One region of the Stenotrophomonas sp. 05N37 genome, then DNA from elsewhere that is predicted to be linked to it. Evidence: riboswitches for the same ligand, from Rfam matches in the RefSeq annotation. Region 1 holds a riboswitch; the other holds the start of a gene.
The links. Region 1 has a riboswitch for glycine ahead of gcvP (aminomethyl-transferring glycine dehydrogenase). Riboswitches for the same ligand answer to the same signal wherever they lie in the genome.

Region 1 (7,724 bases):
GGCGTGGTGGGAGCTGAAGGCCAAGTACCAGGGCGTGGCCCCGGCCAGCGCACGCGGCGAAGAGTTCTTCGACCCGGGCGCCAAGTACCACGTGCCGGGCAACACCCCGTACACCCGCTACTTCCTGGCGCGGATCCTGCAGTTCCAGTTCTACAAGGGCCTGTGCGATGCGTCCGGCTACAAGGGGCCGCTGCACCAGTGCAGCTTCTACGGCAACAAGGAAGCCGGGCAGAAGTTCTGGGCGATGCTGAGCAAGGGCGCCAGCCAGCCGTGGCAGGCCACGCTGCGTGAGATCACCGGCGGCGACAAGCTCGATGCCGGCCCGATGATCGAGTACTTCACCCCGGTCAACGAGTGGCTCAAGCAGCAGAACCAGGGCCAGATGTGCGGCTGGAAGGCCCCGGGCGCGACCGCAGCGGCCAAGCCGGCAGCGGCGGCACCAGCGGCACGCTGACCGTTCGCGCACGTCGATGATCCAAAAAGCCGGCCCATGGGCCGGCTTTTTTTCGATCGGTAGTGCCGAGCCATGCTCGGCAACGTGCAATCCGCACCGTACGTCGGGCCTCAGACGTCATCGGCATCGGTGCGAAAGGCAGCCACGCATGGCGTGGCTCTACGGGCGCGATCGAACTTGTAGTGCCGAGCCATGCTCGGCAACGCTCAATGCGCATCGCACGTCAGGCCTCAGACCTCGGACGTCGGACGTCATCGGCATCGGCGCGAAAGGCAGCCACGCATGGCGTGGCTCTACGGGTGCTATCGAATCTGTAGTGCCGAGCCATGCTCGGCAACGTGCAATGCGCACCGCACGTCAGGCCTCAGACGTCATCGGCACGAAAAGCAGCCACGCATGGCGTGGCTCTACGGGCGCTATCGAATCTGTAGTGTCGAGCCATGCTCGGCAACGCGCAATGCGCACCGCACGCCAGGCCTCAGACGTCAGACGTCATCCGCATCGGCACGAAAAGCAGCCACGCATGGCGTGGCTCTACGGGTGCTATCGAATATGTAGTGCCGAGCCATGCTCGGCAACGTGCAATGCGCAACGCACGGCAGGCCTCAGACGTCATCGTCATCGGCGCGAAAGGCAGCCACGCATGGCGTGGCTCTACGGGTGCTATCGAATCTGTAGTGCCGAGCCATGCTCGGCAACGCGCAACCCGCACCGTACGTCAGGCCTCAGACGTCATCCGCATCGGCACGAAAAGCAGCCACGCATGGCGTGGCTCTACGGATGCTATCGAATCTGTAGTGCCGAGCCATGCTCGGCAACGCGCAACGCGCAACGCGCAACACGCGACCCGTACCGCGCATCAGGCGTCATCGGCACTACAGGCACCCACGCATGGCGTGGCGCCCGCTCAGGAATGCGCCGGGCGCTTCAGGCTGGCGGCAAGCTCCACCTTGAACTGCTCGAAATCCTTGCCGTCGGCCGTTGCTTCGGCATGCGCGGCATCCTTCAAGGCATCGGAATACACCAGTCGCACCGGCGTGCCTTCGCGTTCGTGCAGTTCGGCGGCCTGCATGATCAAGGCCAGCACCCGCGCTGCACTGGGGGTCTGGCCGGCGATACGGCCATCCATGCCCAGCACCCACTCGCCATCCCGGCGGACGATGCCGGCCAGCAGCGTGCGCTGCTGGTCGCGCAGTTCCGCATGCGGTTCGACCGGCGTGGCGTTGGCCTGCTCGCGGTTGGCGGCCTGGGTTTCGCGGCGCCGGCGGATGTCGCGGCGCAGTTTGGAGGTGGTGGACATGGGGGAAATCCGGACTGCGGCAAAGCGCCAAGGATACCGCACGGGCCCTGGCGGGCCCGCCGATGCTGGCCCTGACGGCTCAGTCGAGGACCTTGCCGTGGCGCCAATAGCCCATGAACGTGATGGACCGTTTGTCGATGCCGCAGTCCTTCACCAGATGGCGGCGGATGGCCATCACCGCGCCGGCCTCCCCTGCCACCCAGGCGTACAGGCCGGTGGCTTCGGCACTGGCCTGCTCCCAGAGGATGTCCTGGTCGATGTCGATCTCGGCCAGCGTCTGGTCGGCGCTGCGGGTTGCGGCGGGCCCGATCCGCGCGCGCACCGCCTCCTGCAGCCGCTGCCCGTGCGCGGCGCCCTCGCGTACCAGCCAGAACAACTGCGCCCCCCGCGGGGCCGCCAGCGGCAGCACGTCGGCCTCGTGCTGCACTTCCAGGAACGCCTGCACCTGCGGCGGATGCGGCCACTGCGCGAGCGCCTCGAGGATCCCGGCCACGGCCGGCAATGCGGTGTCGTCGGCCACCAGCAGGACGCGTCGCACGCCGGCCGGCGGCTTCCATTCGCAGCCCTGGCTGCTTTCGGCCACCTGCGCGTCCGGCGCCAGCAGGCCGATGCGGTCGCCGATGCGGGCGTGCATGGCCCAACGCGATGCGGGGCCGGTCTCGCCGTGCAGGACGAAATCGACGTCCACCTCGCCCAGTTCGGGGCGCAGCGCACGGAGGGTGTAGGTGCGCATCGGCGCGCGCTCGCCCTCGGGGAGCGCGCGGTAGCGGGCGTACCAGTCCGCGCCCTGCGGCACGTCGGGCGCCTCCTGGCCGGGCAACGGGAAAAACACCTTGATGCGCTGGTCAGGCCCCTCGGTCTTCATGTTGGCCACGTCGGGCGCGGCAAAGACCATGCGGGTCAGCGACGGGGAAAGGACGGTGCGCTGCTTGAGCGCGACGTCGAACAGGCGGTAGGTCGGCTGTGCAGCCATGCAATCACCCTGGAGTGCGGCGGACACGGGGTCCGCAGGGGAGCGTATTGGCTGTCGTGGTACACGAACTGGCTGGCGAGCGCACAGGATACGCCGGTGCCGCGGCGTGGCAATGCCGGCCTCGCCACGCGTGCACGGCGCGCACGCGTGGCGTGCACGCGGCTTACTCGATCGGGGTGAGCACGTCGCGACGCCGCTCGCGGTGCCGTTCCCAGTACCAGAACGAGGCGCCGATGGCGAAGAAGCCGGCGTAACCCAGCGCCAGATGCACCGGCCTGGCGCTGAGCAGCGGCGAGACCACGCCGGCCACCACGGTGTTGATCATCAACTGGATGAACATCTGCATCGACGAGGCCAACCCGCGCTGGTGCGGGTACATGTCCAGCACCGCCAGCGCCAGGATCGGGAAGATCAGCGCCATGCCGACGCCGCCGAGGAAGATCGGCAGCACGGCCCACGGCAGCATGATCTGCGGCACCGAGAACACGTAGCCCAGGTTGAGCAGCGCCGACACCGCGCACAGGCCGAAGCCGATCGCGATCTGGCGCTGCGCGGTGAGGCGCCCGGCCATGCGACCGGACAGGAACGAGCCCATCGTCATGCCGCCAATGGTGGGAATGAACAGCCACGCAAAGCCGCCCTCGCCCAGCTTGAGGTGCTGCATCACGAACACCGGCGCCGAGGCGATGTACAGGAAGATGCCGGAGAAATTGAATGCACCGGCGGCGGCCAGGCGCAGCAGGCGCGGGTTGGAGCCCATCCGCACATAGCTGCGCAGCAGTTCGCGCATCGACAGCGGCGTGCGCGCCTCCACCGGGTGGGTTTCCGGCAGCCACTTGCCGGTGGCGAGCAGCAGGACCACGCCGAACAGCACCAGGAACCAGAAGATCAGCGGCCAGTCGCCGCCGCCGAGCAGGATCCAGCCGCCGATGATCGGCGCGATTGCCGGGGCGACGCCGAAGATCATCGACACCTGGCTCATCAGCCGCTGCGCGTCGGCCCCGTGGTACAGGTCGCGGATCACCGCGCGGCCGACGATCACCCCGACCCCCGCGGTGACGCCCTGCAGCGCGCGGAACACCAGCAGCGTGGTCATGTCGCGCGACAGCGCGCAGCCGATCGAGGCACCGATGAACAGCACCAGCCCACCGATGATCACCCGCCTGCGCCCAAACGCATCGGACAACGGGCCGTGGGCCAGGCTCATCAGGCCGTAGAACAGCAGGTACACGCTGATGGTCTGCTGCACCGCCACCTGGTCGACCTGCATGCGCTCGCCGAGCAGCAGGAAGGCCGGGAAAATGGTGTCGATGGAGAACGGACCGAACATCGCCAGGCCTGCGAGCAGCAGGGCCAGGCGGCGGGTCGAGGGCGAGGCGGGCGTCATGCGGTCTTCCGTCTGGGCCATGCGTGAACGCACGGCGGGCGCCAGCCCGGAACGGGCGGCGCCAGATGAATACGAGGATCCGGCCATGATAGGCCTTTGCCGGCCCCGGTACCATGCCGACAAGGCCATCGACGCAGCTCCGGCGGCCCTCATTCATGTGCCATAAGGCCGTTGCCGGCGGGGACGCTGGGCTATAATCGCCTGGCACCATGGTGGGAGAAGCGGACACCCGCTGCCGAAGGCGCAACGCCCGTAATCGCTCAGGCCCGATACCACCCGCAGCAAAACTCTGGAGAGACCGGCCACTGCCGGCGCCGAAGGGGCACGAAGCACGCAGATGCGCGCTTTTAAACTCTCAGGCAAAAGGACAGAGGGGCACCCAGGAAGACCGCAAGGTCCGGTGGTTCGCGCGCGTCTGCGAAGCACCTCGACCCGGCCGCCTTCCGAACGTGCGTGCCCACTCTCCGAGATGCCAGCCATGTCCCCGAATACCTCCGCCCAGCGTGCCCCTACCCTGCGCGAGCTTGAACACAGCCACGCGTTCGTCGAACGCCACATCGGCCCCAACGACGCCGAAATCGCGCAGATGCTCGACGTGGTCGGCCACGCCTCGCTGGACGCGCTGACCGATGCGATCGTCCCGGCCGGGATCAAGTCGCCGGCACCGCTGGACCTGCCCGAGTCGCTGACCGAAGTGCAGGCGCTGGCCAAGATCCGCGCCATCGCCGACAAGAACCAGGTGTTCCGCACCTTCATCGGCCAGGGCTACTACGGCACGCTCACCCCGAACGTCATCCTGCGCAACGTGCTGGAGAACCCGGCGTGGTACACCGCCTACACCCCGTACCAGGCCGAGATTTCGCAGGGCCGCATGGAAGCGCTGATCAACTTCCAGACCCTGTGCGCCGACCTGACCGGCATGGAGATCGCCAACGCCTCGCTGCTGGATGAAGCCACCGCCGCCGCCGAAGCGATGACCCTGGCCAAGCGCTCGGCCAAGAGCAAGTCCGACACCTTCTTCGTGCACGACGCCGTGCACCCGCAGACGCTGGAACTGCTGCGCACCCGCGCAGAACCGCTCGGCATCGTGCTGCGCGTGGGCACCCCGGCCGAGGCGATGGACGCCGAAGCCTACGGCGTGCTGCTGCAGTACCCGGACACCTTCGGCCATATCGGCGACTACAAGGCACTGGCCGATGCCGTGCACGCGCGTGGCGGCCTGGTGGCCGTGGCCACCGATCTGCTCGCGCTGACCCTGATCGCCGCGCCCGGCGAATGGGGCGCGGACATCGTGGTCGGCAACTCGCAGCGTTTCGGCGTGCCGTTCGGTTTCGGCGGCCCGCATGCCGCCTTCATGGCCTGCCGCGACGCCTACAAGCGCTCGATGCCGGGCCGCCTGATCGGCGTGTCGGTGGATGCGCAGGGCAATCCTGCCTACCGCCTCACCCTGCAGACGCGCGAGCAGCACATCCGTCGCGAGAAGGCCACCTCCAACATCTGCACCGCGCAGGTGCTGCTGGCGGTAATGGCCTCGATGTATGCCGTTTACCACGGCCCGGACGGCCTGACCCGCATCGCCCGCCGCACGCACCGCCTGGCCGCGATCCTGGCCGCGGCACTGCGCGGCGCCGGCGTCAACGTGGGTGAACACTTCTTCGACACCCTGCACGTCAAGGGCATCGACGCCAAGGCGATCCACGCCAAGGCCGCGGCCGCGCGCATCAACCTGCGCGCGATCGACAGCGACGCGGTCGGCATCAGCCTGGATGAAACGACCACCCGCGCCGACATCATCGCGCTGGGCGAGCTGTTCGGTGCCAGCGTCGATGTGGAGGCGCTCGATGCGGCCACCGCCGATGCACTGCCGGCCGGCCTGGTGCGCACCAGCGCCTTCCTGACCCACCCGGTGTTCAACACCCACCACAGCGAGCACGAACTGCTGCGTTACCTGCGTTCGCTGGCGGACAAGGACCTGGCGATGGATCGCACCATGATCCCGCTGGGCAGCTGCACCATGAAGCTCAACGCCACCGCCGAGATGATCCCGGTGACCTGGCCGGAGTTCGCCAACATCCACCCGCTGGCCCCGGCCGACCAGGCCACCGGCTACAAGGAACTGATCGACGGGCTGGAAGCGATGCTGGTGGAGTGCACCGGCTATGACGCGGTGAGCCTGCAGCCGAACTCCGGCGCGCAGGGCGAGTACGCCGGCCTGCTGGCGATCCGCGCCTACCACCGCTCGCGCGGCGAAGGCCACCGCGATGTCTGCCTGATTCCGGATTCGGCGCACGGCACCAACCCCGCCTCGGCGCAGATGTGCGGCATGAAGGTCGTGGTGACCAAGACCGATGCCAACGGCAACGTCGACCTGGATGACATCCGCGTCAATGCGGAGAAGTACAGCGACCGCCTGGCCGCGCTGATGATCACCTACCCGTCCACGCACGGCGTGTTCGAGGAAGAGGTGGTGGACATCTGCGAGATCGTGCACAAGCACGGCGGCCAGGTGTACACCGACGGCGCCAACATGAACGCCCTGGTCGGCGTGGCCAAGCCCGGCAAGTGGGGCTCGGACGTGTCGCACCTGAACCTGCACAAGACCTTCTGCATCCCGCACGGCGGCGGCGGCCCGGGCGTGGGCCCGTGTGCGGTCAAGTCGCACCTCGCCCCGTTCCTGCCCAAGGTGCTGGGCGGCGAAGGCGATGTCGGCATGGTCAGCGCGGCCAGCTTCGGCAGCGCCTCGATCCTGCCGATCAGCTGGATGTACATCACCCTGATGGGCACCGCCGGCCTGCGCAAGGCGACCCAGGTCGCGCTGCTCAACGCCAACTACATCGCCAAGCGCCTGGCCCCGCACTTCAAGACCCTGTACACCGGCCGCAACGGGCTGGTGGCGCACGAGTGCATCCTGGACGTGCGACCGCTGGAGAAGACCTCCGGCATCGGCGCCGAGGACGTGGCCAAGCGCCTGATCGATTTCGGCTTCCATGCCCCGACCCTGAGCTTCCCGGTCGCCGGCACGCTGATGGTGGAACCGACCGAGAGCGAATCGCTGCACGAGCTGGACCGCTTCATCAACGCGATGATCCAGATCCGCGAAGAGATTGCCGCGATCGAGGACGGCCGCCTGGACCGCGAGGACAACCCGCTCAAGCACGCCCCGCACACCGCCACCGCGGTGTCGGCCAGCGAGTGGGCGCACGCCTACCCGCGCGAGCTGGCGGCCTTCCCGCTGGCGAGCCTGCGCCAGCAGAAGTACTGGCCGCCGGTGGCGCGCGTGGACAACGTGTACGGCGACAAGAACGTGATGTGTGCGTGCATCCCGGTGGATGCGTACAAGGAAGACGAGGGCGTGGAGGTCTGAGCCACCCCGCCCGGCTGCAACGAAGGACGGCCCGCGCAAGCGGGCCGTTTTTTGTTGCGGGGCGGTGCGTGGGTCGTGTGCTGCGGAGGGGGTTTGCCGCGCTGCGCGCGGTATCCACGCATGGCGTGGATCTACGGTGTTTTTACGTCGCGGGTCATTGTTCGGGCGGTATCCACACAGATCGATCATGATCCACGCCATGCGTGGATGCGCTTCGTTCCGGCGCCATGAACCCGGTCGGTCTTC
Region 2 (7,724 bases), on a different contig from region 1:
GCGCGCTGGTAGGCCGGGCGCTGTTTGAGGCGTTCGTACCAGGCGGCCAGGTGCGGCAGCTGCGGGCGCTGGATCGGCATTTCAAACCACGCGTAGATGAAGGCGCCCAGCGGGATGTCGCCCATGGCGAAGTCGTCGCCGGACAACCACGGCTGCCGCGACAGCGCCTCGTCGGCCATTGCCAGCAGCTCGCCCGAGCGGACCAGCGCGGCGGCGATGCGGGCTTCGTCGCGATCGGCCGGCGCCGTGCGCAGGGTGCCCCAGAACAGGTCGCGGAAGGAGCCGGCAAAGGTCGAGGTGGTCCAGTCCATCCACTTCTCCGACTGCGCACGCGCCACCACGTCTTCCGGGTACAGCGTGCCCAGCGCATAGCGTGCCGACAGATAGCGCACGATGGTGTTGGACTCCCACAAGGGCAGGCCGTGGTCTTCGATCACCGGCACCAGCCCGTTGGGATTCATCGCGCGGTAGTCCGGCGACTGGGTGCCGCCAAACGCACCGCCGACCTGGATCGACTCGTACGGCACGCCGATCTCCTCGGCACACCACAGCACCTTGCGCACGTTGCTCGAATTGTGGCGGCCCCAGATCTTCAGCATGGTGGGTATCTCTGTCGTAATGAGCGTGGCAGCGGGCCACGCGGTGCGGCTACGATACGCCGATCGGCGGCGTGCCCGTCACCTCATGGATGAAATGGAATGTTCGCGCAGATCCTCGAAATCAGCCTGATGTGCGTAGGCCTGGTGCTGCTGGTGGTGGGCTATCGCCGCAACCACCGCAACCTGATGCTGGCCGCCGCGCTGCTCCTGATGGCGTTCGGAACGCTGCAGGACGTTGGTCGCGGCGTCATCGACGGCTACCAGCAGGCCGACGCGCGGACGCTGTAGCCGGATCCACGCCGTACCACTCGCGGTGCCCGTCCGCGGGCCCTGCCGGCCTCACTTGGCCGGCTTGCCGGCGCTCTTCCTGGGCAGCGCGCGCACGTAGGTGGACTTGCCGTCCTTCTTCATCTCGAACAGCCCGGTCGCCGCCAGCAGTTCGCTGAGCTTGCCGTACCCGTAATTGCGCGAATCGAACGAGGCCTGGTTGCCGATCTGGCTGCCGACCGGCCCCAGGTGCGACCAGCCATCCTCGGCTTCGGCCGAGGTCACCGCACGGCGCAGCATCTGCACCAGCCGGGTGTCGCTGCGCAGCTCCGGGCCACTCTTGCGCGGGCGGGTTTCCTCGTTGTCCTGCTCCACTTCCGGGTCGGTGGCGTGGCCCTGGCCCAGCGCTTCGAGGTAGGTGAACTTGGAGCAGGCGTTGACGAACGGCTCCGGGGTTTTCTTTTCGCCAAACCCGTACACCTTGACCCCATCGGTGAGCAGGCGCATCACCAGCGGGGTGAAGTCGGCATCGCTGGAGACAATCGCAAAGCCATCCAGGTTGCGTGCGTAGAGCATGTCCATCGCATCGATCACCATCGCCATGTCCGAGGCATTCTTGCCACGGCTGTAGGCGAACTGCTGGATGGGGCGGATCGCGTACGCGTGCAGCACCGACTCCCAGCCTTTCAGCCGCGGGCTCTTCCAGTTGCCGTAGGCACGGCGCACGTTGGCCACGCCATAGCGGGCCACTTCGGCCAGCACCACGTCGATCTTGGACGAGGGTGCGTTGTCGGCATCGATCAACAGGGCGATGCGCTTTTCCGGTTCGGTCATGTCGGCCTCCACAGCGAATGGACACGGCCACCGGCAAGCGCGATGGCCCCTGAACCCAGTATCTGTCATCGGCGTGAATACCCTGCTTCACGTGCGACGATAGGTCGCGTCGACCATGAACCCATGGGGCCGGACGGCCGGCCCCCGCCAAGGAGTCCTTGCATGACCCGCGATCCCCTGCCCCACCTGGTCATCATCGGTGGTGGTTTCGCCGGCCTTTGGGCCACCCGCGCCCTGGCCAACGCGCCTGTCCGCATCACCCTGGTGGATCGCCGCAACCACCACCTGTTCCAACCGCTGCTGTACCAGGTCGCCACCGCCGGCCTGTCCGCGCCGGATATCGCCGCACCGCTGCGCCACATCCTTGGCGAGCAGCGCAACGTGGAAGTGCGCCTTGGCGAAGTGACGTCGATCGACAAACACGCCCGCCAGATCACCCTGGCCGACGGCAGCCAGCTTGGCTATGACACCTTGATGCTGTGCACCGGCGCCACCCACGCCTACTTCGGCCACGACGAATGGGCCGCCGATGCGCCCGGCCTGAAGACCCTGGACGATGCGATCGCGCTGCGCCGCAAACTGCTGCTGGCCTTCGAGCGCGCCGAAGCCGAACCGGACCCCGCACGCAAGGCGGCATGGCTGAGCTTCGCCGTGGTGGGGGGTGGCCCCACCGGCGTGGAGCTGGCCGGCACCCTGGCCGAGATCGCCCGCCACACCCTGCGCAACGAGTTCCGCCATATCGACCCGGCCAGCGCCAAGGTGCGCCTGGTGGAAGCCGGCCCCCGCGTGCTGTCCACCTTCCCGGAGGTGCTCTCGCTGAAGGCACGCCGCCAGCTGAAAAAGCTGGGCGTGGAAGTGCTCACCGGCACGCCGGTCAGCGACATCAACGGCGACGGCTTCCAGCTGGGCAACCAGTTCGTTCCGGCGCGCACCGTGGTGTGGGCCGCCGGTGTCGCGGCCTCGCCGTTGGCACGCACGCTGGAGGTGCCGCTGGACCGCGCCGGCCGCGTGCCGGTGCAGCCGGACCTGACCCTGGAGGGCTACCCGGACGTCTTCGTCGCCGGTGACCTGGCCGCGCTCAACCAGGCCGACGGCAAGCCGGTGCCGGGGGTGGCCCCGGCCGCCAAGCAGATGGGCAAGCACGTGGCCGCGATCATCCGTGCGCGGCTGGAAAACAAACCGGCGCCGGGCCCGTTCAAGTACCAGGATTTCGGCAACCTGGCCACGATCGGGCGCATGGCGGCCATCGTGCACCTGGGCAAGCTGCAGCTGTCCGGCGTGCTGGCCTGGTGGTTCTGGCTGGCCGCGCACGTGTTCTTTCTGATCGGTTTCCGCAACCGCATCGTGGTGCTGCTCAACTGGGCGGTGGCGTATTGGAGCTACCAGCGCAGCGCGCGGATCATTTTCGGGGATGACCGGGAGGACCGCCGCGCACGAGCGCCGGCCCCACAGGTGGAAGCTGACACGACACCACCCCGCTAGCGCTGCGGTGCCGCTGCATGGGGCGCCGCGCGGGCGTCGTCCCAGCCCTCGGCACTGCGCAGGCCCCAGACTCCTTCCCCATCGGCCACGCGTTTGACGAAGTAGTCGTAGCGCACCTCCGGCCGCGTCTGCAGCACGGCGTCGAGCTCGTTTGGCCCGAATCGATACCCCCACTCAGTGGCGGGGTGCGTCGTCGTCACTTGGCTGTTGCCTTGGGCTTGCTGTACCACAGCGCATTGACGATGACCCAGCGCTCGCCGAACCGGCCCATGTGGAAGTAGTCCACGAACCACGGCGTTTCCAGCCGCACCGAGGCGGCGTTGCCGGTAACGTCGAGCAGCGTGCAGCGGCGGTTCCACTGGACCTTGGGGGTTTTCAACGCGCCCTGCCGGGTGAGTTCAACCAGCTCCTCCTTCGACATCCGGCGCAGGCCGAGGCGCTCATCCGGGGTATCGCCGAGGATCGCGCGCTTGGCCAGGTCCGGGTGCAGCGAGCGCGCCACGCGGGCCGGGTCACCCTCGAGCTGGCCGTCCACGTAGTCCAGGCAGGTGGCTTCAATCGCGGCACGCGTAGCCGGATCGATGACGGGGGCGGCAGGGTTCGTAGCGCCGGCAACGGCGAGCAGCAGGGCAAGCGGGGTCATCGCAGGGTGTCCCTCGGGTAGGTGGAGCAGCTCATTCCTCGCGGAACAGCGCCAGTTCGGTCAGGCCCAGCTGCAGGTAGGTGAAGGCGGCGGCTTCGTCGCTCATCAGCCCGCCCACCGGCCGGCTGTCCAGCCAGGCGGTAATCGTCGCGTTGTGCGGGTTCACCGCGTCGGCCATCGCCTCCTTGCTCGCCTGGCTTTCCGCGTCCTGCATCCCTTCGCGGATGGCGTCGTCGCAGATGCCCCAGTACTCGGCCAGCGGCATGATGCCCCGGAGTTCGACTGGCACGTGGGTCGGATCGAGGCGAATGCGCGCGCGCTCCACGGCATCGGCGGCGAGCCTGGCGCGGAATGCGTCGGCGGTGCCGCTCTCGCCGTGGCGCAGCGCTGGCGAGTACGCCGCCGTCGCTGCGGGTGGCGCGTCGTCCCGGCCCGGCGACCGGCGCAGGGCCGGTGGGCGGGACATGGCCGCGCGCAGCCAGGCAAGCCGTCTGCGATGGAGATCGAACATCCCGGTTCCCTCCGCGTGGTGGCCGATTGTGGCCTACCTTGCAGCCCCCAACCAGTACCGACGCACCCTCAGGACGAGGTGTCTGCCGCCTGCAACCAGGCCAGTTTGTGCGCGCGTGGCTGGCGCTTGAGCTGCCATTCGGCCCGGGAGGCGGCCGCCCGGTCCGGATAGGCGCGCATGGCCAGCAGCTTCAGCGGCGGGTTGGCGCGCGTGTACCGGGCCCCCTTGCCGGCCAGGTGGGCCTGGAAGCGCGCGTCCACGTCGTTGCTGATGCCGGCGTAGTAGCTGCCATTGCGGCATTCCAGCAGGTAGACGTACCAGGGGGCGGGTTCAGCGGGCATACCGGGATTATCCACCGGGGCGCGGCCGCTGGCTGCTAGAATCCGCCCCGGATGCAGGAGAGAGGTGCCACGCTGGCACCCGCCGAAGGCGCAGGCTCCCATAATCGCTCAGGCCGGTGGTTCGATACGCCACCAACCATGCATCCAGTACGCCGATCTGGAGAGAGGTCTTCAATGACCCGCCGAAGGGGCACGTGGCCTTGGCCACTGAACTCTCAGGCAAAAGGACAGCGGGAGCGGCAACGGTTTCCCCACCCCCACGACAGTGCCCTGCGCTGGTGTGCCGGGTGCGTGTTGCCGTCCCCCGCCTGACGCGTCCGGATGCTTTCCCATGCTGCTCTCCCTGATCTACCTCATCGCCATCTCCGCCGAAGCCATGACCGGCGCGCTCTCCGCCGGGCGCCGACGCATGGACCTGTTCGGCGTGGTCATCATCGCCTGCGTCACCGCACTGGGCGGAGGCTCGCTGCGCGACATCGTGCTGGGCCACTACCCGCTGGGCTGGGTGAAGCACCCGGAGTACCTGGGGTTCACCATCTGCGCGGCCTTGATCGCCACCTGGGTGGCGCGCTGGATGCACCACTTCCGCCGCACGTTCCTGGTATTGGATGGACTGGGGCTGATCTGTTTCACCCTGATCGGCTGTGCGGTGGCGCGCGATGCCGGCCACGCCGCGCCGATCGTGCTGATCGCGGGCATGTTGACCGGCGCCTTCGGCGGCGTGCTGCGCGATGTGCTGTGCAATGAGGTGCCGCTGATCTTCCAGAAGGAACTGTATGCGGTGATCACGCTGTTCACCGGTGCGGCGTACCTGGGCCTGCTGGAGCTGGGCGTATCGCTCAACGCGGCCACGCTGTGGTGCCTGGGCGGTGGCTTCCTGCTGCGCCTGCTGGCGATCCACTTCAAGTGGGAAATGCCGAAGTTCGTGTACCGCGACGAGGTGCATTGAACGGCACGTTCAATGCACTCTTCCATGACCAAGGTCATGTGAACGCGGCAGGCCTCTCGCGGTACCATGGCGCCCCCGCCCCTCCCGGGACGGCATCCAGCCACGCTGCGGCATTCGACCAGCGGCCCCGCCAGACAACCCCCATTTCGCCTCACCTGCCCCCACGGGCCGGTACACCATGGACGCGCCGGCTGTTGGGCTTGCGCGCAGGATGCCCATGTCTGCTTCGCCGCCGCGCCGCCGTCTGTTGAAACCGCTGTTGGTCCTGGCCGTGCTGGCCGCCGCCGTGATCGCCTGGCGGGCCCTGTCGCCCGCCCCCGCCGCCGATCCCGCGCCTGCCGCCAACGCCACCCCGGTGCGCGTGGCCACGGTGGTGCGCGACGACCTGGTGGTGCGCCTGAAGGCACTGGGCACGGTCACCCCGTTGCACACGGTGAGCCTGCGCAGTCGCGTGGATGGCGAGCTGCTGCGGCTGTCCTTCCGCGAGGGTGAACACGTCAAGGCCGGCGACCTGATTGCCGAGATCGACCCGCGCCCGTACCAGGTGGCGCTGGCGCGTGCGCTGGGCACCCAGCAGCAGAACCTGGCCGAACTGGACAACGCGCAGACCCAGCTCAACCGTTACAGCGAACTGCAGGCCAAGCACTTCGTCTCCGCGCAGGACCTGAGCGACCAGCAGAGCAAGGTGCGCCAGCTGCAGGGCCGGCGCCAGACCGACCAGGCCGCGGTGGATGAAGCCCGCCTGCAGCTGCAGTACACCCGCATCACCGCGCCGGTGGCCGGGCGCATGGGCCTGCGCAACGTGGACGTGGGCAACCTGGTGCGCAGCAGCGACAGCGAACCGTTGGCCACCATCACCCAGACCACGCCGATCAGCGTGCTGTTCACCGTGCCCGAGCCGGACCTGCCGGCCGTGGTGGCGGCCGTGCGCGCCACGCCCGACCTGACCGTGGAAGCCTGGGACCGCGAGGAGCGCACGGCGCTGGGCGACGGCGTGCTCGCCAGTCTGGACAACCGCATCGATACCGCCACCGGCACGCTGAAGCTGCGCGCGCAGTTCGCCAACGCCGACGAGGCGCTGTTCCCCAACCAGTTCGTCAACATCCGTCTGCAGGTCAGCAGCAGCGATGCCGTGGTGATCCCCAATGCCGCCGTGCAGTTCGGCAGCAAGGGCAGCTATGTGTACGTGATTGCCCCGGACAACACCTCGCACCTGCGCAACGTGGTGCTGGGCCCGGCCGATGGCGAGCGCGTGTCGGTACGCGACGGCCTCAAGGCCGGCGAGCGGGTGGTGGTGGAAGGCATCGACGGCCTGCGCGAAGGCGCCAAGGTGGAGGTGGTCAGCCAGGATCCGCCGCGGACCGGCGCATGAACCTGTCGCGCGTCTTCATCGAGCGCCCGGTGGCCACCACGCTGCTGATGGTGGCACTGCTGCTGTCCGGCGTGATGGCCTACCGGCTGCTGCCGGTGGCGGCGCTGCCGCAGGTGGACTACCCGATCATCCAGGTCACCACGCTGTACCCCGGCGCCAGCCCGGGGGTAACCACCAGCGCGGTGACCGCGCCGCTGGAGCGCCAGCTCGGGCAGATTCCCGGGCTGAAGCAGATGTCCTCCACCAGCTCGGGCGGCGCCTCGGTGATCACCCTGCAGTTCTCGCTGGAGGTCGCGCTCGGCGTGGCCGAGCAGGAAGTACAGGCGGCCATCAACGCCGCAGACAGCTTCCTGCCCGACGACCTGCCGGTGCCGCCGGTGTACCGCAAGGTCAACCCGGCCGATACCCCGATCCTGACCCTGGCGGTGACCTCGCAGGGGCTGTCGCTGCCGCAGGTGCACGACCTGGTGGACACGCGCATGGCCCAGCGCCTGTCGCAGCTGCCGGGCGTGGGCCTGGTCAGCCTGGCCGGCGGGCAGCGCCCGGCAGTACGCATCCAGGTGAACCCGTCGGCGCTGGCCGCCAACGGGCTGAGCATGGCCAGCATCCGCACCGCGATCGGGGCGGCCAACGTCAACATGCCCAAGGGCAGCTTCGACGGCCCCACCCGCGCGATCATGCTCGATGCCAACGATCAGATGCGTTCGGTGGCCGAATACCAGGCGC

Region 2: linked by a shared signal. The riboswitch ahead of AC1DGC_RS17485 (trimeric intracellular cation channel family protein) and the one ahead of gcvP (aminomethyl-transferring glycine dehydrogenase) in region 1 are both predicted to bind glycine.

Annotation. Positions count from the first base shown of each region.
Region 1 is NZ_JBFTNG010000001.1:702,954-710,677, forward strand. It holds gene AC1DGC_RS03205 (M2 family metallopeptidase) at 1-454, shown strand, start outside; gene AC1DGC_RS03210 (hypothetical protein) at 1,362-1,754, opposite strand; gene AC1DGC_RS03215 (siderophore-interacting protein) at 1,834-2,727, opposite strand; gene AC1DGC_RS03220 (multidrug effflux MFS transporter) at 2,891-4,114, opposite strand; glycine riboswitch at 4,394-4,495, shown strand; gene gcvP (aminomethyl-transferring glycine dehydrogenase) at 4,584-7,478, shown strand.
Region 2 is NZ_JBFTNG010000008.1:4,600-12,323, reverse strand. It holds gene AC1DGC_RS17525 (glutathione S-transferase family protein) at 1-599, opposite strand, end outside; gene AC1DGC_RS17520 (hypothetical protein) at 699-887, shown strand; gene AC1DGC_RS17515 (NYN domain-containing protein) at 939-1,700, opposite strand; gene AC1DGC_RS17510 (NAD(P)/FAD-dependent oxidoreductase) at 1,863-3,182, shown strand; gene AC1DGC_RS17505 (hypothetical protein) at 3,179-3,319, opposite strand; gene AC1DGC_RS17500 (nuclear transport factor 2 family protein) at 3,379-3,825, opposite strand; gene AC1DGC_RS17495 (hypothetical protein) at 3,857-4,336, opposite strand; gene AC1DGC_RS17490 (GIY-YIG nuclease family protein) at 4,405-4,677, opposite strand; glycine riboswitch at 4,722-4,816, shown strand; glycine riboswitch at 4,825-4,916, shown strand; gene AC1DGC_RS17485 (trimeric intracellular cation channel family protein) at 5,009-5,626, shown strand; gene AC1DGC_RS17480 (MdtA/MuxA family multidrug efflux RND transporter periplasmic adaptor subunit) at 5,844-6,998, shown strand; gene AC1DGC_RS17475 (MdtB/MuxB family multidrug efflux RND transporter permease subunit) at 6,995-7,724, shown strand, end outside.